Metabacillus sp. KUDC1714: one gene and its partner. The protein of the gene in region 1 interacts with the protein of each later gene in a pairwise test. Links are inferred from orthologs where the notes say so. Each region holds a gene or a part of one and is shown on either strand. Other genes may lie near its edges. The genes, in order: mreD and tagH.

The links.
Region 2: the proteins of mreD (region 1) and tagH interact in binary tests that used the Bacillus subtilis proteins (3 or more experiments, as listed by UniProt). The link is inferred for Metabacillus sp. KUDC1714 from one-to-one orthologs.

What each region holds. Positions count from the first base shown.
Region 1 is NZ_CP055263.1:331,476-336,698, forward strand. What follows is about bases 2,298-5,223. They hold mreD (rod shape-determining protein MreD), read right to left. Parts: upstream 4,057-5,223; coding sequence 3,538-4,056; downstream 2,298-3,537. Other genes in these bases: minD (septum site-determining protein MinD), read right to left, coding at 2,298-2,724; minC (septum site-determining protein MinC), read right to left, coding at 2,727-3,407; mreC (rod shape-determining protein MreC), read right to left, coding at 4,053-4,982; HUW50_RS01730 (rod shape-determining protein), read right to left, coding at 5,083-5,223. Outside these bases: HUW50_RS01700 (M50 family metallopeptidase), read right to left, coding at 1-852; HUW50_RS01705 (M23 family metallopeptidase), read right to left, coding at 845-1,630; more of minD, read right to left, coding at 1,921-2,297. UniProt on the Bacillus subtilis protein: Involved in formation of the rod shape of the cell. May also contribute to regulation of formation of penicillin-binding proteins.
Region 2 is NZ_CP055263.1:1,522,537-1,534,536, reverse strand. What follows is about bases 150-3,055. They hold tagH (teichoic acids export ABC transporter ATP-binding subunit TagH), read left to right. Parts: upstream 150-735; coding sequence 736-2,376; downstream 2,377-3,055. Other genes in these bases: HUW50_RS07385 (hypothetical protein), read left to right, coding at 2,392-2,976; HUW50_RS07395 (ABC transporter permease), read left to right, coding at 150-717. Also shown: more of HUW50_RS07395, read left to right, coding at 1-149; HUW50_RS26980 (serine O-acetyltransferase), read left to right, coding at 3,247-4,257; HUW50_RS07375 (right-handed parallel beta-helix repeat-containing protein), read right to left, coding at 4,385-6,019; HUW50_RS07370 (glycosyltransferase family 4 protein), read right to left, coding at 6,906-8,327; HUW50_RS07365 (aspartyl-phosphate phosphatase Spo0E family protein), read left to right, coding at 8,591-8,734; HUW50_RS07360 (DUF6270 domain-containing protein), read left to right, coding at 9,297-10,004; HUW50_RS27485 (hypothetical protein), read right to left, coding at 10,239-10,307; HUW50_RS07350 (DUF2922 domain-containing protein), read right to left, coding at 10,451-10,669; HUW50_RS07345 (DUF1659 domain-containing protein), read right to left, coding at 10,720-10,938; HUW50_RS07340 (sigma-70 family RNA polymerase sigma factor), read right to left, coding at 11,052-11,564; HUW50_RS07335 (D-cysteate sulfo-lyase), read right to left, coding at 11,944-12,000.

The DNA of each region.
Region 1 (5,223 bases):
TAAATCCCCTACCTTTGAGTCAGTAAGTTTGTTAGCAAAATAGGCATGAAGTAATTCATTTTCATCCATTTCCGATACTTTTGCACCATTTCGCTCGACAACGATCAAATGCTTACACCCTCTCTGAAATTGAAGTAATACATGATAGATTAACTCTGACTCATCGACGACAATCGGCTTTAGCCGATAAATTGTATCTTGATTACCGTAATACCGCTCCATCAAAAATCGCAAGCAACCATACATTCGATTTTTATACTCATGATATAAGCTGTAAATAAGAAAGGTTGTAATAAACCACATGTTCAGATGGTTCGGTGAATAGACCAGAATAGCTAAAACATAAATAGATAAGAAAAAAATCGACGTCGCTACCATGTAAAAATGTGCTTTTTTATATGGCCAATATTGTGAAAAGAGGATAAATAAAAGCTTCCCACCGTCTAGCGGCCAGACTGGGAGCAAATTAAAAAGTAGGATAGATACATTGTATAAAGTGAACAATTGATAATCTGCCAAGCTTACGAGATTGGTTGCTTGAAGTAGATAAGCTGCACCTTGAAGCCAAATATGCTGTATTGGACCTGATAACACAACAATCAATTCTTGCTTTAACGAGCGATTTCCATGTTCATCGACCTCAGCAACCCCTCCAAATGGGAGAAGCATGATTGCTTTGATTCTCCAAGAAAAAAAATGAGCACTTGTTGCATGGCCCATTTCATGTATAAATACAATCAGCATTAACAATAACAATGATTTAAAGTTAGCGGTAATGATACTTATTCCAATCATTACCCATAATAATGGATGAATGTGAATTTTTTGTAAGAGTATGAAATATCTATTCAAATTGGATCACCTGGATTGGGTCAATAAAGTCATCACCCTTTTTAATAGCGAAATAATAAGTACCTTTTTGATTTTCACTTAATTTCGTTTTCCCAAGTGCTTTCCCTTTTTCTACAAAATCATATAGGGCAACATCAATTTTATCTAAATTTCCATACCATGATTTAGTTCCATCAGCATGCTGAAGAACAATTGTCAGACCTGTATCTGGTTTTTCACCTGCTTCGATAATAATTCCTTCATTCATTGCTTCTACAGAAGGTCGATCAGTCTCAACCATAATCCCTTGTCCGTTATCTTCAAACGTTTCGAGCACTTTACCATTAGCCGGGACAGCAAATTGGACACTTTGAGTCGCATCTTCTGAATCCTTGTTGTTCTTTGCATTAGGTTCAAAAAGAGCTAGTGGTTCCCCAAATTGATCTCGATACCAGGAAGAAACAGCTGCAAATTGAAATTCTTCCTCTAGGGAATACGTAATGGCTGACTTCACATCTTGAAAGAGAGGTGCACTATTTTTAAAGACGATTGCTGTCACTAACACGATAACTGCTGAAAATAATACTTTGAATATGAATACTTCTGTACGAAAAAGTGGATGACCGCCGTTTCCTTTGTTCGGGCCGCCTTCATATGTTGGTGGAGAATACACACCATACCTCTCTTCATCACTTAAAAACAATGATGTTGGCTTTGATGTTTCATGTGTCTCTGACAATCCTTTTTCTCGCTTTCTTTTCGCAATTCTTTTCCTCACTTCATCCGCTCGATGACTCATCCCCATCAATCCTTTTGTCAGTTTGTACAAGTTTATGCCTTGTCCTTAAAGGATATGATTAAAAAATATAGAAAAGCGCAAGCGCCTTGTTCAGACCCGCAGGCATAAGAGGCTCAGGAATAGAAGACGTTCTTTGTCTTCAATTCCTGAGTGGCTGTAGACCTGAGAGGGTCTAGGCGCTGGAGCTAGATACCAAACAAAAAAGACTAGTGGGCTGAAAGTCGATGTTTCACGAAATACATCGATAATCAAACACTAGTCTTTTAATTTAATAATCTATTTTTACAAAGCTATACCCGTACTCCAAAAAACTTTTTCAGCTTTGTTAATACACCCTTATTTTGCTCATCTAAAGATTGTAATGGAACAGATTCCCCAAGGATACGTCGGGCAATATTACGATACGCAATCGCTGCACGATTATTAGGATCCATTGCAATAGGCTCACCATTGTTAGATGCCTTAATAACATCATCATCATCAGCAACGATTCCGATTAGGTCAATTGAAAGATGTGAAACGATTTCATCAACATCTAGCATGTCCCCATTTTTAACTAGATGATTACGAATACGATTAATCACTAATTTCGGAGGCTCAATATCTTCTTTTTCTAGTAAACCAATAATTCGATCTGCATCTCGAACAGCAGAAATTTCTGGAGTTGTCACAACTACAGCCTTATCTGCACCAGCAACTGCATTTTTGTAACCTTGTTCAATTCCTGCTGGGCAATCAATGATAATATAATCATAATCTTGTTTTAGTTCATCTATTATCTTTTTGATTTGCTCTGGTTTCACTGCTGTTTTATCACTTGTTTGTGCAGCAGGTAATAAATATAATAAATCTTCAAATCGTTTATCTTTTACAAGAGCTTGGTGCATTTTACAGCGCCCTTCAACTACGTCTACTAGATCATAAATAATCCGATTTTCTAATCCCATTACAACATCTAGGTTTCGAAGACCGATGTCTGTATCTACTAAGCAAACACGTTTGCCCAATATAGCTAAAGCTGTCCCTAAATTTGCAGATGTTGTTGTTTTACCAACTCCACCTTTACCTGAGGTAATGACAATTGCTTCACCCATAGTTAGATTCCCCCTTCAAACCTTGTTAAATTAGGTCGTAAATGAGTAAGTTGCTGCAATCGCTCAATAATCATTTCATCGTCACTATTTATAAAAGCACATTCCATCTCATTACCTTCATTTGGTATATGATCAGGAGCACGATTTATGATTTCACTTATGCGAAGCTGTGCTGGTTTTAATAATGAAGCAGCAATAACAGCCTGCCCGTTACCATCTGCACCGGCATGTGCAATTCCTCTTAACGCACCTAGAACAAAGATATTGCCAGTAGCAATAACAGTTCCACCTGGATTTACATCACCTATAAGCAGTAAATCACCTTTGACCTTTAAAATTTGACCAGAACGAACAATCTTAGCAACAGAAACGACTTCTGTTTCTCTCTTAATCCTAAGCGCCTCATCCTTTGTCATCACATTGCTATCAATTGTCTCAACCATGAGATTACGATTTTGTTTGATTACTGTTTCTAGCTTTACTCGTTGATCCTTATTAAGGAAACGGTTCCCAACTTTTACATTTACACCAATTACTGGACCTGATTGTATATATTGTTTTAAAGATAGCATTTCCTCGAGTTCATGGAGCAATTGATCAAAAGAACACGAATCATCGAGATGCAACGTTAAGCCATCTTTTGTGCCTTTAATCGTAACATATTGTTGTTTTTGGACCTTCATGACGTTCACCTCAACGACTTTACTATTCGACAGAAATGCTGTAAATCCTTTTTTAAAATGATAATAAAGTATTAGTTTTTTTCATGGCTAGCATTGCCTAACTTTAAAGCACATCTCTTATTTATTCCATCTAATCATCAGATTCATCTATTTTTATTTTCGTAAGGAACTTTTTCATAGGATAGATTAACAGAATAGCAACAACCGAATTTAAAGCAAGCGTAGGTAATAACCTTAAGGTTGTAAAGTGATATAATGACATCTTTGTCGTCCCTATTAAATAATTCATTCCATACACATAAAATTCAAGTACAGCGATCGATAAAATCGTCAGAAATAGTACAATTAGAGCATTACCATGAAGAACTTTCATTGCTTTATTGATCAAATAAGCTAGGATTCCATATGAAAATAAATAGATTCCGATCACTTCAATATAAACAATATCATGGAGTAATCCGAACACAATTCCAAATAGCATTCCTTGTGTGCGTGTTAAGTATACCGTCACGAAAATACATGCGATTAACATAAATCGAGGTATATATAGTTGATCTTCTAAGGCAAATGGAATATGAACTAAGTGAGCGAAGATACTCTCACTTATAAAAATAAAGAAGAGTAAAAAAGGAAGGATGAAACGTCTCACGATTCCTCCTCCTCATTTAACACGTCTACAGGGTCCTCTGATTCAGCAACACGTTCAGCTACCCATACACGATCTATATCATAAAAATTAGCTGATGGCTTCACATATGCCATTTGTTCTAACCCATATGAATCTGGCTCAATCTCGATAATTTCACCGATAAGGATTCCTTCTGGGAAAACTTCACCTTTACCCGATGTAATGACTTTTTGTCCTTCAACAAGCTTAACATCAGATTTAATCCGACGAAGTAAAAGTGCACCTTTATCCTCGTCATAACCTTCTATTAATCCCATTACCTTTTCACCTGTTGGCGCGTTCTCTTTATCACTATTCTCACTTTCATCTTTCACTTCTACCGGTTGAACCTCAGATGAAATTCTATTTTTAAGGTCTGTTGCACTCAACAGTTGAACGGTAGAAGTAAATTGTGAAGTGGATTTTACCTTTCCAACAAGACCCTGTGCCGTTACAACAGCCATATTAGGCTCTATTCCATCCTGTGCACCTTTATCAATTGATATGTAATCATACCATCTATCAGGATTACGACCAACAACAGTAGAAAAGATCGGATTGTACTCTCTTAAGTTAGCAACATTACCTAATTCGGCTAATAATTTTTCATTTTCAACTTTATACTCTTGAAGATCTGCTTCTAGTTGCATATATTCGTCAAGTCTGCTTTTTAGCAACTCATTTTCTTCATATGTATTTTTTAAGTCACTTACGTTTTCAAAAAAGCCAGAAATATATAAAGCTGGCTTATGAAATATCGATTGAAAAACACCTACTGAATCCTGTAAAAATTGCTCAGGCCAAGTCAACTTCCGATCTTCCTTTAAGGAAAAACCAATCAATGCCACTAAAAAAATAATACTAACTAGCAACAAGATAAGGCGTTTATTTAGGAAAAACTGTGGCATGATGAACACCCTCTTAACTCAAATTTCCACTTCAACATATAGCCTTTGCTTACATTAATAAGATTTAAAAGACTTCAATAAGCAAAGGCTAAAACATAAATTATCTACTATCTCTTGCTTTATTTTTAAATAAGTGTATATGCTCGAGTGCTTTACCTGTTCCGATTGCAACACAGTCTAAAGGATCTTCCGCAATTAACACTGGCATATTCGTTTCTTCTCCAATAACTTTATCAAGATT
Region 2 (12,000 bases), 1.2 Mb from region 1 along the record:
AATCAAATGAATTATTTGGGTGTTTTATGGCAAATTTTGAATCCTGTTTTACAGGTAGCTATTTACTGGTTTGTCTTTGGTCTAGGTATAAGACAAGGCACACCAGTAGGGGATACCCCGTTTTTTGTTTGGTTTCTTATTGGGCTGATACCATGGTTTTTTATCAGCCCTTCAATTGTTCAAGGATCAAATAGTGTTTATGCTAAAATAAATGTGGTTTCGAAAATGAAATTTCCTGTGAGTGTATTACCAACCATAACAATTGTGAGCAATGCATTTAACTTTATAATAATGATGTTAGTTTTGGGGGCTATCCTTGTTTTATATCAAATCCAACCAGGGTTATATATGATTCAACTCCCATATTTCTTGATTAGCCTATTTATATTTTTGTTTGCATTTACTTTGTTATGTTCAACAATCTCAATAATAATTAGAGACTTTCAAGTTGCAATACAATCAGTTATGAGGATAATGTTTTTTTTATTGCCAGTATTATGGGATACAAATCGATTGGATCCTTTATATCAAACAATATTAAAAATTAACCCTGTTTACTATATTATCGAAGGTTTTAGAGATACTCTTTTAGGAAGAAAATGGTTCTTTGAAGATTTGAACTATACAATATATTTTTGGTCTATAACTTTTTTAATCCTAATTATTGGAGCAAGTATCCATGTTAAATTTAGGGATAAATTTGTTGATTATTTATAATTCGGGGGCTTATATTAAATGAAGCCAAAGATTAAAGTTAAATTTAATAATGTTTCAAAGAAATATAACTTATATAAAAAACAATCTGATAAATTATTAGATATGTTTCTTGCCAAAAAAAGGTCTCAGAGTTTTTATGCATTAAGAGATATTTCCTTTGATGTATATGAAGGTGAAACTATTGGTGTTATTGGAGTAAATGGATCAGGTAAATCTACCTTATCAAATTTGCTTGCACAAGTTGTACCACCGACTTCCGGAACAATTGAAATAAATGGACAGACATCACTTATTGCCATATCAGTAGGTTTGAATAATAATTTAAGTGGTTTTGAAAATATTGAATTAAAGTGCTTAATGCTCGGTATGAACAAAAGTCAAATTAAGGAACTAACACCTAATATAATAGAATTTGCAGATATAGGTGATTTCATATATCAGCCAGTAAAAAATTATTCTAGCGGTATGAAATCAAGATTAGGTTTTGCAATTTCAGTACACACAAATCCAGATATCTTAATCGTGGACGAAGCTCTATCTGTAGGTGATCAAACCTTTTATGAAAAATGCCTAAAGAAAATTAATGAATTTAAAGCAGAAGGAAAGACAATATTTTTTATTAGTCATTCAATCTCGCAAATTAGATCGATTTCTGATAAGGTTCTTTGGATAAATCATGGGGAAATTGAAGAGTTCGGTAGTGTTAGAATTGTAATAGAAAAGTATAAGAAATTTATTAGTTGGTTTAATGAATTAAGTGATTTAGAAAAAAAGAACTATAAAACCAAAAACATGGAAAAGCAAAAAATGGATGATTTGAATCATTTGAACAGTGAAAAAGATCAATTCATTAGTAGAAAGAATATTCATAAATCCAAAAATGATAAAACAAGTAATCCATTCATTTTTGCTCAATTATCATTCTTTACTTTGTGTACAATTTTCTCTCTCTTATTTATGTTTATCGGAAATCCTGTACAAATAATGAACAAGAACACAACTGATCAAAGCGGTGTGAAAACGATAGATCAGATTGAAGATAAAAAGGATATAATTGTCTTTGAAAAAAATGGATATGTAATTGTTAACAATGCTGATTTCTATATTGATGAACAGCTTACAGAAACAGGATTTGCGATCCCGTTCGGTAGTTCACTAGAAGTATTGGGGAAAACAGATAATGTTTATAAAATTCGTTATAATGATACGACAGGTTTTACTTCAAAAGAAAACATTCAAATTGGAGACGTAAAACAAGATAACGAAAGCGAAAATATCGCAATCAATGAATTTTTGAGTGTTTTTCCTGAAAATTTTAAAAACTCATATCAGTTTTATTTAGCACAACTAAATTTAAATGAGGAACAAATACTTGAAAAATTAAGTGGGTTGACTGGAGAATCGGTTAATATAAACGGTGATAAGACATTAGATTATAAATATGATAATGTTCAGATCATTATTGATAAAGAGACAGGATTAACCTCTAGTATTATTGTGGATAGTATTCAATCAGAAAGTGATACTCTTAATAAGATCAAGGAATCTGCTCAAATAACTTCTAAAAATGGAGATTTATTGTTTTTAAACTTAGATAAATATAATCTTACAATAAATCTGATAAATAATACTATTGCTATAAGTTTATCTGAAGATTAAAAGAAGAGGTGTATTATGTCGAATTTAAAAACAAGAGTTCCAAAAAAAACGTCCAATAAATCTTTGCTGGTTATAATCGCAAGCATTATCATTATTGGACTTGGAATAACCTATTATATTGTTAGTATAGCAGGTAATAATGAAACTAAAATTGTAGAGGCATCATTAAAAAATGATGATATTTTGCCTTTACTAAAAAAAGAAAATCCAAATGTTTACAGTGTTTCTGTTGATAGTAAACAAAATTTAGTAGCTGTATATATTAAAGATAATAAGGTAGTAAATAATAAATCGATTCTTATTAAAACTGCAGATGAAAATATACCTCTAATCGAAAAATTATTTAAAAATCCTAATATCAAAGCAGTAACAGTAACTGTTTTAAAAACTGCGGAAAATTCTAAAGAAGATAAAAGAGCCGTTCAGTTTTCATTTAATAAATCTGAAAATGTAAACATTACTGAGTTCCAAAAAGATCTGGAAGGCAATTATCCTGAGTTTTATAATTCTGCAAATCAATATTATATTTCACCTGAAATTTGGAACGGTTTAAGTGGTGCAGATCATATGAAATTCGAGAATAGGGATCGCATAAAATAGAATAATTTTTTAGGTGAAAGCAAGTGCAAGCATGCATGAGCTTTCACCTTTTTTACTTTTTGCTTTAACTATATACAGTGTAGTTGTTAGTTTGACAAATTTTATATAAAATTAACCAAGTGCAAATTTCTATTATATTATAACCAATTCACCCTTTTGAAATGGTTGCCAAAGTTAGTAACTTAGTATATTCAACTAAGGAATTACTTTGAGTTAGTAGACAAATCAATTACTTATATTAAAGTAAATAATTTTAATAAGGGGTTTAATATGAATAACTTAAAAGAGAATATTTCACTTCAAATTGAAAATTTTTTTCATTTGAAGGTTAACCTTGGTTTTAGCAATAAAGAATACATGTACGCATATTATTTAATTAAAGGCAAAGAAGTAATTGAGAAGACATCATATATAAGGAGAAATAATTGTAAGTTTAACTTATTAGAAAAAGGAAGATATCGAGTAAAAGTATATATTAAGGATTCAACAAACAATATTATTAGTGAAACAAGTGAAGAGATCTTATTTAATGGTTTTAATGAAGGAACTATTTTTAATGATAAAAAATCTATCTCTATTGTAGGGATCAACAAAAAGACTGCTGCAATTAAAAAAATCTTAGAATCCAACTATAATATAGACAGTTTTGTGGATTTGTCAGGGACATATATAGGTGAAACCTTTTTCAATCTTCCAATAAAGTCAATCGATGATTTGTTAGATAATGAAGACATACTGTTGGTTTCTCTGAATAACGATAATTCTAATATTAATTTCCCTATAGAAACTGTACATATGGAAGTAGGGGTAAATGATATTTTAACAAGAACGATGAATAAGATTAGTGCCTTAAATTTGTATAGAATAGCAAAAGCTTGTTATCATGATGGTTTACAAACCGCTGCAAATTTTATTAAAGAGTATATTTTTGTAAAGTATAACTCGTTTATACCATATACTGCAGATATTGGTGAAGGTACGAAACTCGGATATGGCGGTATAGGAGTAGTTATTCACAGTAACGCTAAAATAGGGAAAAATTGTGTTATTTCGCAAAATGTAACAATTGGTTCTAGAGGACTAGACCCAGAGATTGGAGACAATGTGTATATTTCTCCAGGATCTAAATGTATAGGGGGCAAAATAGGGAATAATGTAATAATTGGAGCAAATGCAGTAATTACAAAGGAAATCCCTGATAACTGTGTAGTTGCTGGTGTTCCAGCAAAAATCATTAGCAATGATATAACAAAATACCAAAAGTATTTTAGAAAAAAGTAATGTAGATCTGTCTAGTTGGAAATGTTAGTTATAAAATTATTCGTTTTTACTTATAAAGTAAAAAGTGAAATAAAGGGTACATTAATTGTACTTTATTTCACTTTTTTCATTATTTCAATGTCTATTTTTATTTAATATTATTGTATTTTTTGTATATTCCGTTTTTATTGTTGAATCTAATAATATTTTGATCAATTGTTAACTCTTCTGTATTTATAGATTCTGTACTATTGATAAAATATTTTATATCTTTCGATCCATTAACATCATATTTCACATAGTTTTTTTCTATGATCAAATTACTTAATAGGAAATTAACTGGATTATCTTGTACTATTAACAGAATAAATTCTGTAGATATATTATTTGCTTGGTTATTAGTAATTTTTACAGTACCTTTATCGAATGAGTATGTATCTTTAATATAAATGAAGGAATTCGCTTTAAAGTCTTCAACATTATCAGGCAAAGAATATTTATCAGCTATTTTAGGTACAGCTTTACCAGAAATAGTTTTATTATTTTTTATTATTGCATTTTTACCATATGCTAATAATATACTTGCTCCTTTTATGTAACCAATGAAACTATTACCTTCAATTGTAACATTTGCACTTCTAATATTAATTCCATAATTTAAATTACCCAAAATATTGTTACGAAATATTGTATAATTTGCGGTTGAATGGCTTCCAATGCCGTATTGAGTGTCTTCAGATAAGTAGTTAAAACCATTTTCGTTTTTTCCGCCACCAAAAACTGTATTAAATTCCACAATACTATAGTAATCAGGATATAATCCTGAAATATCAATTCCTCTTCTTGAACCAAATACTGTATTATCTCTAATCATGGAGAAAGAGCTTCCATAAGATTGTATACCATATCCACTGTACTGATCATTTGCCCCTATAATTAATGAATTTTCGATACTCGTTCTAAAACTACTTACTATATGAATTCCAGTTGAAACAGAGTTTTTAACTGTTAGATTGTGGAATACACTATCACTAGTGTATTCCAATTTTATTCCTACTGTTCGATTGTTCGACTTATTACGTTCAACAGTAATATTCTTCATATTTATCGTAATTGGATCAATAATTTTAACAGTTATGATTTCTGAATCTTTAATGTATGTATCCCAAAGGGGATTTTCTATAAGCACACTATTTTTGTTTAAGCCAATAACTCTATGAAGTTCACCTTTATGTAAATTTTCCTTACCAATTCGTGGATCAAAGTACCAGGGAGTATCACTTTCAATTAATAACAGGTCTCCACTTTTTACTCCATTTACTTTTGATAATGCAATGGAGTTATTACCTGTTTTAAGCTGATCTGATTTTATAGTAGTTGTATACCTAATATTTCCCTTTAAATCGAATGCTGGTACTTTACTCTCATTGTTATCCATGAAAATTTTCGCATTATCTTTTTCTGTACTAATAAATGTAATATCTGAAGTAGCTTTAATTGAATCTGTAATTCGATAAGTTTTTCCGGACTCAAACAAAACGGTACCGCGTTTATTTTTTAATGAATCTACAGCACTTTGAATGGCCTTTGTATCATCGGCCTTTCCGTCCCCAATAGCGCCAACAGATTCGACATTAATCGAATCACCATCCTTATAATGAGGTTGTTCTTGCAATGGATTCTGTGTTTTCTGATCTTTTTCAGCATCTATGAAAAAGTAAAAAACACCAAGAATAAAAATGCTAATTATAATTAATAAATTCAATCTTTTATTGGTGAACAAATTTCTCATCCTTTCATTAGAATTTAATTATTATGTAACTTAATAAGTGTATTATAAGTGTATTAAAGAATTAATAATTCTTTAAGAAAAACAGATAATATGAATGTCTGAAAATGAATACAAAAGTGTTGAATAAAACACCTGTAATAAGTAATGATTTTGATTAGTATTTAACAGTATATAGATTAGGCCGAACATAAATTATAGCATTGGGCTAATATAGATGTAAGTGTTAAAAAGCTAGGTATCTGATAGAAGAATGATGATAGAGAACTTATTTTATCTAACAGTGAATATAAAGTGCTTTCTTAATATAAAAAATATAATGGTTATTACTTTATCCATCAGATAATACCGTTGAGACAATGTAGCAATGAGTGTATTGCTGATCATAATTTGTTTAGGAGTTGATAAAAATGAGTTTCTTTATCAACAAATGATTTTTTAATGCAATAAGGAATGATACAAATAATAATCTTTCTGCTGATCTAATTGCTAGGGATATAAAGGGTTCGCTAAGTGGAAATATTATTAATAAACATTAAAAGAAGCTATAATTATCCCATAGATGTTCTCAAATCATATCAATAATATTATAAATGCTTTAAATCAGCTTGGTATTTATCCTTAAAATCAGTAGATTTCTTAATTGTAGTAATTGATGAATAAAATCTTAGGTTAAAACATAAATGATACAAAAATCATTTTTCCATGACCTAGGAAAAAATAATTAGTGCAGATCATGATACTGCTGAGTATCTTTAAAGTGACCCTTCACTAAATGGAAATATACAAAAAATAGCCCCCTGAAATTTGGGCGCTATTTTATTTGATTAATTTTAGGCACTTCAGTTTTCTTCATAAGGAAAGACTTTTTAGAACCTACTTAAACATTAATTTTTTTAACTGGAAACACAATCATTGTGTCATCTTTCTTTACATAACATCTAATTTGATAACTACCTTTTTCTTGGAATGTATAATTTAAGCAGTTACTTTTACTATATGGTATTTTTTTTACTAATTGTTTCTCTTTAAATACATACCATGCGAAGGAGAGACCGTTATACTCATGGCAGATTACTTCAATTTTGTATTCATTTAATGTATTTTGTTTAATTATGGATTGTCGTATGTTAGTTTCAAGAAGATAATTTGAGATTAATTTATCAATTTCAATGTGATCTATTTCATTCAGTTCAGTATTTTCCCTCTTAAACATACTATAAAAACGTAAAAGATTATTATTAGCTTCCTTCTCTTCATAAAACTGACTAATTAAGTTATGCCCCAATTCTCCAAGCTCATCTCGTAACATATCATTTTCTACTAAACGTTCAATATCCTTTTCAATAGATCCTTCAACATAATCTTCGATCTTATTACCAATGCCTCCAAAGTTTGCATATACCCCTTTTAACCAATTATTTTTATCAATTAAACCAATATACCCTTTACTTCCTATAGCAATTGTAGGTTTACCACAACTCATTGCTTCTAGAGCACACCGACCTGGAGCAATAACGATATCACTATTTGAATATGACATTAATAAGTCAATATCTTCTTTCCAACCAACAAAGTTAACAAAATGATTATTAGTGCCTACTATCTCTTCAACTTTTTGTTTCATTTCATCAATTAATGTACCATCACCTACAATAGTCCAAATAACATCATTTGGGTACTTTTCTGTTGTGAACTTTAGTGCTTTGTAAAATACTTCGATAATAAATTCTTTATCTTTATCAAGTCTTGTTACAAGGGAGATGTTTATTTTTCTATTTAAAGCAGGAGGCTCTATTGGCTGGAATAGATGTGTGTCTACCCCATTAGGAACAACAAATAATTTATGATTATATTTATTAAGTCTATTTTTGGCTAGATGTACCTTTAAAAAGTCCTTTATTCCCTCAGAAACTGTAAAGACCATTGCAACTTTATCAATATACGTTTCAATATAGTCAGTATGTCTTCCATGTATAGTTACAAAAAGTGGACTTTTGAGAATTTTTGAAAGAAGCACTGCAACTTTTCGCGATTCAAAAGGATGGGAATGAATAATATCAATTTTATTGGATTTGTTTAATTCTAAAAGAGTTTTTATTGTATTGCTGAACTCTGTAGGAGTAAAGTCTGTATTTATGACGTTTATACCTTTTTCTTTTAAAGTGTCTGTAAAAACACCTGGTCTACAAAGTACCGTTACATCATTTCCATTACTTTTACAATGTAATGCAGTCGACATCACATTAAAATGTAGTCCGCCTAATGGAGCATTGAAAAATACAGGTATGAGAATATGCATGCTTTTTTACACCTCAGAATAATATTTAGTAATAAACATTATACATTAATAGTTGCTGGCCAAAAAGTCTAGTTAATTAGATTCTTGGGCTTAATTTAGGGTAAATCTTATCAACCTTATTGTCTTTTTTAAACGACAATAAATTAATAAAAATAGGAATACTCTCCTAATGAAGAAAATAAGGTTAACATATTTGAAACTAGTAGATTGATAGATTGACTAATAGTGACATCTGAAAAATAGAAAAGGGGTAAGTATACATTATGATGTGTGCACTTTCAAATAGAAAACTGGTGGAAGAGTTTGAAACAACAAGAAAAGGTATGGCATCAGTCGGGTTAGAACATGGATTAACAAACTCAGATACGGTTAAATTAAGTACAAAGCTAGATGACTTATTGAATTAATTGCTTTAACCTCATAATAGGGAACTAGTATATGTCTGTTATCATGAAATTATCGTATTAACAGAGGTTGGTAATAAATCTATGATATTTGAAACTCATTGAAAAGAGTTAGCGGCTTCTTATGAAGAGTAGAATTCACGAGTGATGGGTAAATGGCTATGGAATTCAGTGCATTGGTGAAGTAGTTTCTACACTATCTAATCATTCAAGTACATATACAGAAGAAGCTAGAATGTGAAATAATCCATCGAATAAGTTGTCATACAAATAGAAACGATAAATGAATTTTGGAAAAATAATAATAGCCAAAAGGAAGGGTGAAGTGATGTATTCAAATTAAAAGACTTACCCATGGGGACAACTAGCAAGTTGTGAAAAAAACAGCTAATCCTAGTTCGCCTGGTGAAGGTGGAGATTACTTTGTGACATTTCATATATATATGTCAAGCTAAAACAGTATGGTAAGAGTTCCAGTTAGTTCTTCTTAGTAATTAATACTGTTTTTGACTTATTTCGTTTAGATGATAGAAAGTAAAAAAAATAATAAGTTAAGGTGGATAATATGAAGATAGATATTTTTGGTAGTTGTGTTTCAAGAGACTCATTCAAATACACTTCTAATGTTGAATATAGGGTTAATAATTATTTTGCACGTTCTTCAATCGTAAGTTTGTATGGTCGTATATTCAAAATTAAGATTGATGAAATAAAGTTGGCTTCTGCTTTCCAAAGAAAGATGGTGTATTTTGATTTAATCAAAGAATTCCCAAGACACATTAAAAATTTCAATTCTGACTATTTAATTATTGATTTCATAGATGAAAGAATGAATATTTTAAAAACCAAGGAGAGTTATTTAACGAGATCAAAAGAGTTTGTTGAGTCAAAAATAGATATTAAGGGAAGAGTATTGTCTGATTCTGATAAATTAATGTTATGGGAAAAATGTGCGGAAAGATTTATTAATGATCTAAAAAGCAACCTAAAACCAGAACAAATTATCTTGCATAAAGCCTTTTGGCAAGAGCAGTATAAGGGAGAGGATGGAACAATTCACTACTTTGATGATCCAGAAATTAAAATAAACAATCTTCGTCTTAAACATTATTATGAGATGATTGAAAATGGTATTGAAGGAATTAATGTAATCGAGTTAAACGGTTTTATAGCCGATGAAAATCACGTATGGGGTTTAAGCCCATTTCATTATGAAGATAGATATTATCTAGAGTTTATAAATCAATTAGATAGTATTGTAGAAAATGTATAATAGGGATGGGTGCCTGTCACCACCCGAATTTTGTCGAAATACTTGGAGTTTCTGAGAGGCCAGTTTGTATGTTTGTTCTTTTTTGTTTACAAGAATGTCCTCCTTTCTTTTTATGAAACATCGGTGATTGAATAGCTTATATTAACTAGTAATCTTTTTATTAAAACAAATAAAGATATAATTTAAGTAACATAATGAGGGATCCTATTTCACAAATAGGATCCCTCATTATACTTATCCCTTTTGCAATTGCGTAGGAGGCATTTGGATCGAGTGATTTAATGTGTCGAGCTTGCTTTCGATCCGATTTAGTAAATAGAGTGTGACGATTATAGAAAGCCAACATCACTAATCATTGTTAACCATTGTTCCATCTTATTTGCACCTCTTTCAATTGAATTTATAAATAGGGCTGACAGGGAAAAACGTGTCAGCCCCTATTTAAGTTACCCAAGCGCAATTTCCGTTACATTACGGTCAATAACTCTTGCACCTTTCTTCGATACAAATTCCCCATCAGTTGAAATAAAAATATTCGCTGCTAAGATTTGATCCATTGCTGCATTTAATGCAGTTTGATCAACTGGTTCTACAGGAGAGTCCACACTGATTTTCACTGTTTTCCCTGCTGTGTTTAAAAATTGAAGCTCTAATGTTTTCGCCATTTTTTTCCCTCCTTTCCTTCCTCATTTGGTTTGTTTTCCTTTAAACGATGTTACGCATCAATTTGATTTGTGTCATTACGCTCAACGAATGTTAGTGTTTCTGTTTGTAAGCTTGCAATCGCTTGTGCTGCTTGAAGCAATTGGTCAGGTGTAGCTGATGTTTTGACGTTGTTGTAGTTTTTACGCTTATAGATGTCTTTGCCGTTCTCGTCTACTCCCATGTTAAACACTAGGCTTAATTGAGTATCTAATAATGTTGCAACTGCCATGCTCTCACCTCCTTTCACCCTTTATATATATAGAAAGGGTAAGTAGAGTAGCGTAGTATTGATATTTTTTTATAAATAATGGATGTACTAGCTTCTGTTGCTAACCTTTGGTCTTACTTGATTCCCAAAAGATCCTCAATAGAATGCTTTTTGAGTTTAGTAATCGCATCCCTACGCCATGCTTTAACTGCAGATATTGATACTCCTTCATCCTTTGCAACTTCACTTGGTGTTTTGCCTTTAAGACAGTAGGCTTTTAACCATTTGCTTTGATTTGAAGTCAAAAGGGAGGAAATACTTTCAATATTAGAGTCTGATAGTAGATGTTTAAAATCATCTTCGCTTGTTTCTTCCTGTGGTGAAACAGTCATGAGCCGATTTTCCTTCTCCTGTTTTTTCCTCTCTTTCGTAAGCCATGCTTTCATTCGACCAAGGATATAGGAATAAACATAAGACTTAAATTCCCCTTTTTCTTCATTAAATCGTAACGAAGCTTCCCATAATGCAATACAGCCAATTTGATAAAACTCGTTTTTATCTTTGTAAATCTTTAACTTTTTCATTATGTGATAAATCATTGGTTCAAATTGTTCATGCAGCTTCTCAAATTTCTCATCTTCATACATATAAGAATCCTTTTTAAGAATGCATTCTTAAGTATTCCGCGGTAATTTGAGAATATCAGTCTATTTATCTATGAGAAAATTTCGATATGGGGTAGATAACAGGAGAGATTAACCTAATAAGAGGATTATTTCTTAGTAATAACTAGGTTATTGATTGGGAGTTTATTGGGATGATGGTGCTATTGGGGTTTTTGTTTGAGTATTGGAGTTTTGGGGGTCAGTAACCATTCACTCAGTAGGTGATTGACCTTGTATTGTAAATTCTGGAGAAAGGAAAAGACGCCTCACATATTGCATAACTGCGCAAACAGTTATACGTGAGACGTCCCACGGATGTTGCATCAAATTACAAACTACCTAAATACAATGATCATTCACTTTAGTTTTCATAAAAAAGAGAGGTATTTGCATATAAAGCAGGTGATCCTCCAGAGTG